Regions from separate parts of the Microbacterium chionoecetis genome, predicted to be linked through region 2. Evidence: predicted binding sites of a transcription regulator. Region 2 holds the regulator's gene; the other holds the start of a gene.
What was found. Region 2 encodes HrcA, which represses chaperone genes, less so after heat shock. Its sites were predicted from a motif close to TTNGCACTCGNNNNNNNCGAGTGCNAA; they were not measured.
Positions count from the first base shown of each region.

Region 1: a site for HrcA is predicted at 2,470-2,496, ahead of ABG085_RS15845 (Hsp20/alpha crystallin family protein). Genes of this name have one in related genera too.

Region 1 is NZ_CP157000.1:3,519,575-3,524,154, forward strand. It holds gene ABG085_RS15830 (ATP-binding cassette domain-containing protein) at 1-220, opposite strand, end outside; gene ABG085_RS15835 (DUF2804 domain-containing protein) at 241-1,236, opposite strand; gene ABG085_RS15840 (thymidine kinase) at 1,288-1,872, shown strand; gene ABG085_RS15845 (Hsp20/alpha crystallin family protein) at 1,960-2,415, opposite strand; gene ABG085_RS15850 (L-serine ammonia-lyase, iron-sulfur-dependent, subunit alpha) at 2,641-4,230, opposite strand; gene ABG085_RS15855 (VOC family protein) at 4,335-4,580, opposite strand, start outside.
Region 2 is NZ_CP157000.1:2,217,843-2,222,422, forward strand. It holds gene dnaJ (molecular chaperone DnaJ) at 1-849, opposite strand, end outside; gene hrcA (heat-inducible transcriptional repressor HrcA) at 901-1,941, opposite strand; gene hemW (radical SAM family heme chaperone HemW) at 2,097-3,314, opposite strand; gene ABG085_RS09765 (DUF1990 family protein) at 3,322-3,972, opposite strand; gene lepA (translation elongation factor 4) at 3,999-4,580, opposite strand, start outside.

The sequences.
Region 1 (4,580 bases), 1.3 Mb from region 2:
GCCGCAGCGCGCTCGATCCGCCCGGCTCGCCGAGCACGGTCACGGTGCCGCCCGCGATCTTCTGCACGCCCACGATCGAGCGCATCAGCGTCGTCTTGCCGCATCCGGACGGCCCCATCAGCCCGGTGATCTGCCCGCGCGGGATGTCGAGGTCGAGCGCCGTGAAGACCTCGGTCTTCCCACGTCGCACATGCAGATCACGCACGCTGACGGCATCCATGGGCTCAGGTTAGACCCGCGTCACCAGCGGTTGTGGACCTCCTCTGCCCAGCCCAGGATGCCGTCGAACCTCACGACGTCGCCGCCGGGCACCGCGAACGTGCCCGCCCAATGGCCGAAGCACTGGTCGGTTCGTGAGGCGACGACGCCGAGATTCGTGCGGGTCACCTTGTCGTAGAAGGGCGTGAAGGATGCCGTGAGCCCACCGCCGGTGACGCGCCACGGCCTGCGCCACTCGGCGATGTCGTAGTCCCACTCGAGCTCATCGTGGATCTTGTGCAGCCGTCCGTCCACCAGCACGGCGTTCTCGGTGGAGCCCGTGCCCTGGGTCCAGCGGCCGCCCACCTGGATGCCGATCGTGCGCCCGCCCGACGTCCCGGAACCCGCACCCCAGTTCCAGCGGACGTCGTACGGCCAGCGACCACGACCGTGGTCGAGCACCGCCCACGACTCCCCCGCCGGCACGTCGTGCGTGACGCCGTCCACGGTGACCGATCCGGAGGCGGGACGGGCGACGTCCTTGACGGTGTACTGGAAGCGCGTCGCGCTCCACGGCACCACGACGGCCAGCCGCTCATGGCCGGCCGGCAGCGCGGCGAACACGTCGAACGAGGCATGCGGAATCCGGGCTCGCAGCCGTGTGCCGCCCTCCTCCGGAAGGACCTCGATCTCGAGGTCCTTCGCGCGAGCGCGGGCCGGCCCGCTCTCGACGGCGGCCGCAAGCTCGAAATCCCGCGCCGGGATGACGGTCGCGCCCTTGCCCCACGTGCGCTCGGTCGCACGGTCGAACACCCACACCTCGTGCACGGCGGCGTAGTCGATCGACGACACCGTGAGCGCGAGGATGTGCGTCGGCGTGGTGACGTTCCAGTACTCCCACCGCTTGTTGCGCCCGCGTCCGCGCCCGATGCCCGCCGTGTCGACCACAGGCCGGCGCGCCCAGCCGATCGCCTCCGGGTTGACGCGGCCGTTCGGCAGGGTCAGCGACACGGGGACGGTCAACTCGCGCTCGGTCATGCCGGGTCCTCTCAGGGTCGTTCGATCCTAGGCGGACGTAGTCTGGGCGCCATGCACACGCGCACCCTGGCGAGGCTGCAGGTCGTCGCCGGCCCCATGTTCGCGGGCAAGTCCGAGGAGCTGCTGCGGCGCGTCCGCCGCGCACGCATCGCCGGGCTGGCGGTCGACGTCGTCAGCCACGCGCTCGACGATCGCCGCGGCGAGGGACAGGTCAGCTCCCACTCCGGCCTCAGCGTGCCGTCGCGGTCGGTCCCCGACGTCGAGACGCTGGTCGCCTCGGTGCGGGGTCGCGATCTCGATCTCGTCGCCATCGACGAGGCGCAGTTCTTCGGTCCGGGCCTCGTCGCCGCCGTAGACGCGCTGGTGACTGAGGGAGTGGACGTCGTGGTCTCGGGCCTCTGCGTCACCTTCGACGGTCGACCCTTCGAGCCGCTGCCGGCCCTCATGGCGATCGCCGAGGACGTGCTCAAGCTCACTGCGGTGTGCGCGGTGTGCGGAGAGGATGCCGCGTTCCACCAGCGACTCTCGTCGGGCGATACCGGCGACCCGCTCACTCCGACGACCGAGCAGATCGGTGGCATCGAGTCGTATCAGGCGCGCTGCCGCCGCCACTTCACGGGCGCCGCGCAGTCCTGATCGCGCAGAACGACGGATGCCTCGTCCCGGCCGGGACGAGGCATCCGTCGTTCTCTGCGGAACTGCTTGCTGCGCAGCCGTGCGCGACTACTGCTCGATCGGCTGCGGAGCGTCGTTGGACTCGTGCGCCTGGATCGTCGGCGTACCGCCCTCGGACATCACCTCGATCTTGCGCGGCTTGGCCTTCTCGCTCACCGGGATCGTCACGCTGAGCACACCGTTGTTGTAGTTGGCCGAGATGCGCTCGGTGTCGATGCCCTGGCCGAGGTTGAGCTGACGCAGGAAGCTCGCGGCCTCGCGCTCGCGGGTGATCCACTTGACGTCGTCGCCGCTGTGCAGCGTGCGCTCGGCGCGGATCGTCAGCAGCTGGCCGTCGACGTCGATGTCGACCGAGCCCGGGTCGATACCGGGCAGATCGGCGGTCAGCACATAGTGGTCGCCGTCGCGGTACAGGTCCATCGGCATGCGCCGGGGGCCGCGCCGCTGGTCGAAGAGACTCGACGCCAGACGGTCGAGGTCACGGAACGGGTCGTAGGTGGCCATGGGAATCTCCTCTCTGTCTTGGAGTTGAGCCCACTCGGCTCAACTACGTACAGATTAGCACTCGGCATGGGAGAGTGCTAACAGTCGGAGCGTTCGCTCAGAACGAACACGGCCCCGTCTCGTCTCTGCGTTTCGACTCGCAAGCACGCTCAACGACCACGTTCCTCGCTCGCTCAACGACCGGTCGTTGAGCGAGCGGAGCGAGACGAAACGCCCAAACGGTTGTCAGCACTCGATGACATTGACCGCGAGACCGCCTTCGCTCGTCTCCTTGTATTTGTGCGACATGTCGATGCCGGTCTGCCGCATGGTCTCCACGACGGCGTCCAGCGAGACGTAGTGCGACCCGTCGCCGCGCAGCGCCAGGCGGGCGGCCGTCACCGCTGTCGATGCGGCGATGGCGTTGCGCTCGATGCACGGGATCTGCACGAGGCCGCCGACCGGGTCGCACGTCAGCCCCAGGTGGTGCTCCATCGCGATCTCGGCCGCGTTCTCGATCTGCCGGTTCGTGCCGCCCATGACCGCGGTCAGTCCCCCAGCCGCCATCGCGCAGGCCGAGCCGACCTCGGCCTGGCACCCGCCTTCGGCGCCCGAGATCGACGCGTTGGCCTTGAACAGCGAACCCAGCGCGGTCGCCGTGAGGAGGAAGCGACGGATGCCGCGGCGGCGGTTCGCCTCGGCCACCTGCTCCTCGTCCCAATCCACCCCCGGCTCGGCGAGCGCGTGCTCGCCGTGATAGCCGAGCAGCGCGCTGCCGACCAGCTCGCCGTACGGGGTGACCGCGTTGCCCGCGCCCAGGCCGGAGTCCGCCAAGAACCGCCACCAGTACATCGCCACAGCGGGAAGGATGCCGGCCGCGCCGTTCGTCGGGGCCGTCACGACCCGGCCGCCCGCGGCGTTCTCCTCGTTGACGGCGAGCGCGAAGGCGCCCAGCCACTCCCCCGGCAGCTCGCGGCGGCCGTCGGCCTCGGCGGCCTCGAGCTGCGCGCGGATCGAGGCCGCACGACGCTTGACGCCGAGCATCCCGGGCAGCACACCGCCGGCATCGAGGCCGGCCTCGACGCACGCCGCCATGGCGTCCCAGATGGCATCGAGCCCGGCGGCGATCTCCTCGTCGGGGCGCCGCGACGCCTCGTTGATGCGCGCGGCCTCGGCGATCGTGATGCGGCGCTCGTCGCAGAGCGCCAGGAGCTCCTCGGCGCTCGAGAAGTCGAGCGGGTACGCACGAGCTGTGGCGCGCGGCGACGGCTCGTCGCCCTCGCGGCGGATGAACCCGCCGCCGACGGAGTAGTAGGTCTCGCGGGCGAGGAGTCCGGCATCCGTCTTCTGTGCGAGGGGCGCAACGGACGACGCTCCGGTCTCACGCACTCCTGCCACGGCCGTGGGGCGCGCCGGGCCGTCGTCGGGCGACGCCCACGCCTCGAGCGTCATGGCGTTCGGGTGCCCCGGCAGCCGCGTGCGCGGCGCGAACACGATGTCGCCGCGGGCGAACGGCACGGCGCGCACGCCCGCGAGGTCGAGCGACTCCCCTTCTGGCCAGGCGCTCCACGCCGAGCGCACGGCATCCGGGTCCACCGTCTCGGGTCGGAGCCCTCGCAGTCCGGCGACGACCGCGTCCGGCGTGCCGTGGCCGATGCCGGTGGCACCGAGCGAGCCGTACAGCGTGCAGGTCACCCGCCCGACCTGGGGCAGCACGCCGGTCTCGCGCAGGCGGACGACGAAGTCCTGGGCGGCCCGCATGGGTCCGACCGTGTGGGAGCTCGAGGGTCCTACGCCGATGGAGAACAGCTCGAACGCCGAGACGTAGGCGTTCATCACCACCAGGCTAACGCCGCTGCCGGTGCGAATTGCATGCCGTTACCGAGTCGTGAGCGACAGGATGCCTCAACTTGAGGGGTTCCACGGTGCAGTGTGACACCTCACTCCCGGCGATGAAATGACACGAGACCCACGGTGTTCCCCTCCGAGTCCTCCACGAAGGCCTGCCACTCCTCGTGGCCGGCCGGACCCAGCGCGTCGTCCTCGTGGGTGAAGATCACGTGCGGAGCGGTGACGACGCGGGCGCCTTCCTGGACGCGTTCGACAGCGACTCGCACGTCGTCCACCCGCAGATAGATCAGTGCCGTCGGCGCACCTCGTTCCAGCAACAGGCGGACGCCGTCGAG
Region 2 (4,580 bases):
GTCGAGCGACTCGATCGTCGTGGTGGTGCCGAGGATCGCGTCGGGCATCGACACCTCGAGCGTCGCCAGCAGGTCGTCGCCGTCGCGGCTGAACACCTCGTGCGGCGAGACGGTGACCTCGATGTACAGGTCGCCGTTGGGGCCGCCGGCGGGGCCGACCTCACCCGAGCCGGGCAGCTGCAGGCGCAGGCCGGTCTCGACGCCGGCGGGGATGTCGAGCGACACGGTGCGGCGTGCGCGCACGCGGCCCTGGCCCTGGCAGGTCGCGCAGGGGTAGGGGATCGTGGTGCCGTAGCCCTGGCAGACGTTGCACGGCTGCGTCGTGACGACGTTGCCGAGGAGGCTCCGCACCTGGCGCTGCACGTTGCCGGTGCCGTGGCAGATGTCGCAGGTGACGGGGCTGGTCCCCGGCTGGCAGCATGAGCCCTGACAGGTCTCGCAGAGCACCGCGGTGTCGACGTCGATGTCCCGGTGCGTGCCGAACACCACGTCGCCGAGTTCGAGCGTCACGCGCACCAGGGCGTCCTGCCCGCGCTCGCGTCGCGAACGGGGGCGACCGCCGCGCCCGCCGCCGGCGGAACCGAAGAAGGTCTCGAAGATGTCGTTGAAGCCGCCGAAGCCGCCGGCGCCGCCGAACGGCGAGTCGTTGCCGCCCATGTCGTAGCGTGCCCGCTGGTCCGGATCGCTCAGCACGTCGTAGGCGTGCGTCACGAGCTTGAAGCGCTCGGACGCGTCTTCTCCGGGGTTCACGTCCGGGTGCAGCTGCCGGGCGAGCTTGCGGTACGCCTTCTTGATCTCGTCGGTGGTGGCGTCGCGTGAGACGCCAAGGACCTCGTAGTGGTCAGCCACTTTCGCCTTCCTGCCGCGGCCGTGCCGCGGAATAGATGATGCGCGTCCGCGTCAGCGGGAGTTGTCGTCCTGCTCGAGCATGCGCGTGAGGTAGCGCGCGACGGCACGGACCGTCGCGAGGTTGGTGGGGTAGTCCATTCGCGTGGGCCCGAGCACGCCGACGCGGGCGAGCGATCCGGTCGCGTCGTAGTCGCTGGCGACGACGGATGCCTCGGCCAGGCCGAACGCCTCGTTCTCCCGGCCGATGCTGGCGGCGAGGCCCTGCTCGTCCGCCACCATCTCTCCCATCAGCCGCAGCAGGGTCACCTGCTCCTCGATCGCCTCGAGGAGGGGGTAGATGCTGCCGCGGAAGTCGGACTCGCTGCGTGCCAGGTTGGCGCTGCCGGCCATCACCAGCTTGTCCTGGCGGAACTCCTCGAGCTCCTCGGCGACGGCGCGGATGATCTCGTCCGTCGCACGCTCGTGCGCGGGCGCCTGGGCATCGGGCACCTCGAGCCGCTCCGCGATGCGCTGGAGCCCCTCGCGCACCGGCCGTCCGACCAGCAGCGTGCCGAGCCGGGCGCGGATGTGCGCGAGGTCGGTGTCGTCGAAGTCCTCGCCGACGAAGGTCAGGCGCTGCGACACGCGGCCGGTGTCGGTGACGACGATCACCAGCATCCGTCCGCCGCCGAGCTGCACCAGCTCCACGTGGGTCACGTTGGCGCGGGCGAAGGACGGATACTGCACGATCGCGACCTGACCCGTCAGCTGGGTCAATGCGCGCACCGTGCGCACGAGCACGTCGTCGAGGTCGCCCGAGCCGTCGAGGAACGAGGCGATGGCCGAGCGCTGCGCCGAGGAGAGCGGGCGGATCTCGGCGAGGTGGTCCACGAAGACGCGGTAGCCCTTGTCTGTCGGAACGCGTCCCGACGACGTGTGCGGCGCGACGATCAGCTCTTCGTCCTCGAGCAGCGCCATGTCGTTGCGGATCGTCGCGGCGGACACGCCGAACGCGTGCCGCTCGACGATCGTCTTGCTGCCGACCGGCTCACGCGTGTCGACGTAGTCCTGGACGATCGCCCGCAGCACCTGCAGACCTCGCTCGCTGACCATCCCGCCTCCTCACGCTGCTGTCGGCACCAGAGCGTCTGGCACTCGCATGACTGGAGTGCCAATTCTATCCGATGCCCCTGCCAGGATCGCCGAACGACGCCACGTGCGGCGGGGGCGCGCCGCAGCGGACGGCGGCGTGCGACGGCGGCATGTCGTCACTCGGTGAGCGCCCGGACGACGGCGTCGGCCAGCAGGCGTCCCCGTCGGGTCAGCACGACGTGTCCTCGCAGCGCCGTAGGCCCGTCGATCAGACCATCTGCGATGAGCGCGGCGACCGCGTGGCGGCCCTCGCCCTGCAGCTCGGCGACGGGCAGCCCCTCACGGACCCGCGTCCGCAGCAGCACGCTCTCGAGGGTCCGGGCCTCGGCATCCGGGCTCTCGCGTCCGGCGGCGGGTGACTCGCCGGCCGCGAGCCGCTGGGCGTATGCCGCGGGATGCTTGACGTTCCAGAACCGCACTCCCCCGATGTGGCTGTGCGCTCCCGGCCCGAAGCCCCACCAGTCCGAGCCGACCCAGTAGGCGAGATTGTGCCGCGATCGGTGGGCCGCGTCTCTGGCCCAGTTCGACACCTCGTACCAGTCGAATCCGCCGCCGGCGAGCATGTCGTCGGCGAGCTCGTACATGTCGGCCTGCAGGTCGTCGTCCGGAGCGACGACTTCTCCGCGGCGGATCTGGCGCGCGAGCTTCGTGCCGTCCTCGATGATGAGCGCGTACGCCGAGATGTGGTCGGGCTCCAGGGCGATCGCAGCCTCGAGCGAGGCCCGCCAGTCGTCGAGCGACTCACCGGGTGCGCCGTAGATCAGGTCGACGCTCACGTCGAGCCCGGCATCGCGCGCCGCCGAGACCGCGGTGCGGACGTTCTCGGGGTCGTGCGTGCGATCGAGCGCGGCGAGGACGTGCGGGACGGCCGACTGCATGCCGATCGAGAGGCGGGTGACACCGGATGCCGCGAGCTCTGCCGCGACGGCCGGCGAGACGGTGTCGGGATTGGCCTCGACCGTCACCTCGGCCCCCTCGACGACTCCGAATCTGTCGCGCACGCCGCCGAGCATGCGCGCGAGATCGCCCGGCGGCAGCAGCGTCGGGGTGCCGCCCCCGAAGAACACCGTCGTAGCCGGGCGATTGCCGCCCGCCCGCTCGAGCACCGCCGCCGCGAGGTCCAACTCCCGCAGGAGCGTGTCGGCGTACTGATCCTGGCGGGCGCCCCTCAGCTCGGACGAGGTGTAGGTGTTGAAGTCGCAGTAGCCGCAGCGCACGCGGCAGAACGGCACGTGCAGATACACGCCGAAATCGGTCGAGGGATCGATGCGGGTGCCCGACGGCAGCGAGCCGTCCGCGGGAACGGGCTCGCCGAGCGGAAGAGCGGAGCCCATCAGCGTCTCACGCGGGCGTCGTGTACAGCGGCGAGATGGCGCGCAGATAGCGCGTGAACAGCTCGCGCCGACGGCGCTTGGTCAGTCCCGGCAGCACCCGATAGAGCACGGCACGGGGTGCGTCGAACGCGCGGACGGTGAACCACACCTCGTCGTTGTCGTACCAGTCGAGCATGAACGACTCCTCGCCGCTGACGACCGAGTCGCTCACCGTGCCGAGCGCGAAGCCGACGCGCCGCGGCTCCTCCACGGCGAAGATGACGCGCAGCTCGGCGTCGGCGCGCAGGCCCTTGACCCGGCCGTCGACCCGGATCGTCGTGCCGGCGCTGACATAGGGCGTGCCGTCTGCGTCGAAGCGCTGCTCGGTCTCGGAGCGGCTGGGCGCGACCGGGTTGCCCTCGGGGTCGAAGCTGACGCCCGAGTACATCGGGCCCGACGCGGGCCGCACATCGGTGACCTCGAGGCCGGCGCCGCGCTGCGCGGTCCACGACAGCAGCGCCTCTCCGGCGGCGCGGAACCTGGCCTCGCCGCTGCCGATGCGCCATGACTGCTCGGCCGGAATGCTGCGCTCCGGCGGGTACTGCATCAGGTCCGGCGCCTGCGTCGCCCCGACGGCGGCGTAGTCGACGGTGTCGTCACGGAAGGTCCCTCGACGCATGGAATCAGCCTACTTCGCGAATCGGGTCACTTCTTGGGGCCCTCGACGTCCCCCGACAGCGCGGCGATGAACGCCTCCTGGGGAACCTCGACGCGGCCGACCATCTTCATGCGCTTCTTGCCCTCCTTCTGCTTCTCGAGGAGCTTGCGCTTGCGGGTGATGTCACCGCCGTAGCACTTGGCGAGCACGTCCTTGCGCATCGCGCGGATGTTCTCGCGCGCGATGATGCGAGCGCCGATGGCCGCCTGGATGGGCACCTCGAACTGCTGCCTAGGGATGAGCTTGCGCAGGCGCTCGGTCATCATCGTGCCGTAGGCGTACGCCTTCTCGCGGTGCACGATCGAGCTGAACGCGTCGACCTTGTCGCCCTGCAGCAGGATGTCGACCTTCACCAAATCGGCCTCCTGGCTGCCGGACGGTTCGTAGTCGAGGCTGGCGTAGCCCTGCGTGCGCGACTTCAGCTGGTCGAAGAAGTCGAACACGATCTCGCCGAGCGGCATGTTGTAGCGCAGCTCGACCCGCTCCTCGCTGAAGTACTCCATGCCCAGCAGCTGCCCGCGGCGCCCCTGGCACAGTTCCATGACGGTACCGACGTAGTCCTTCGGCAG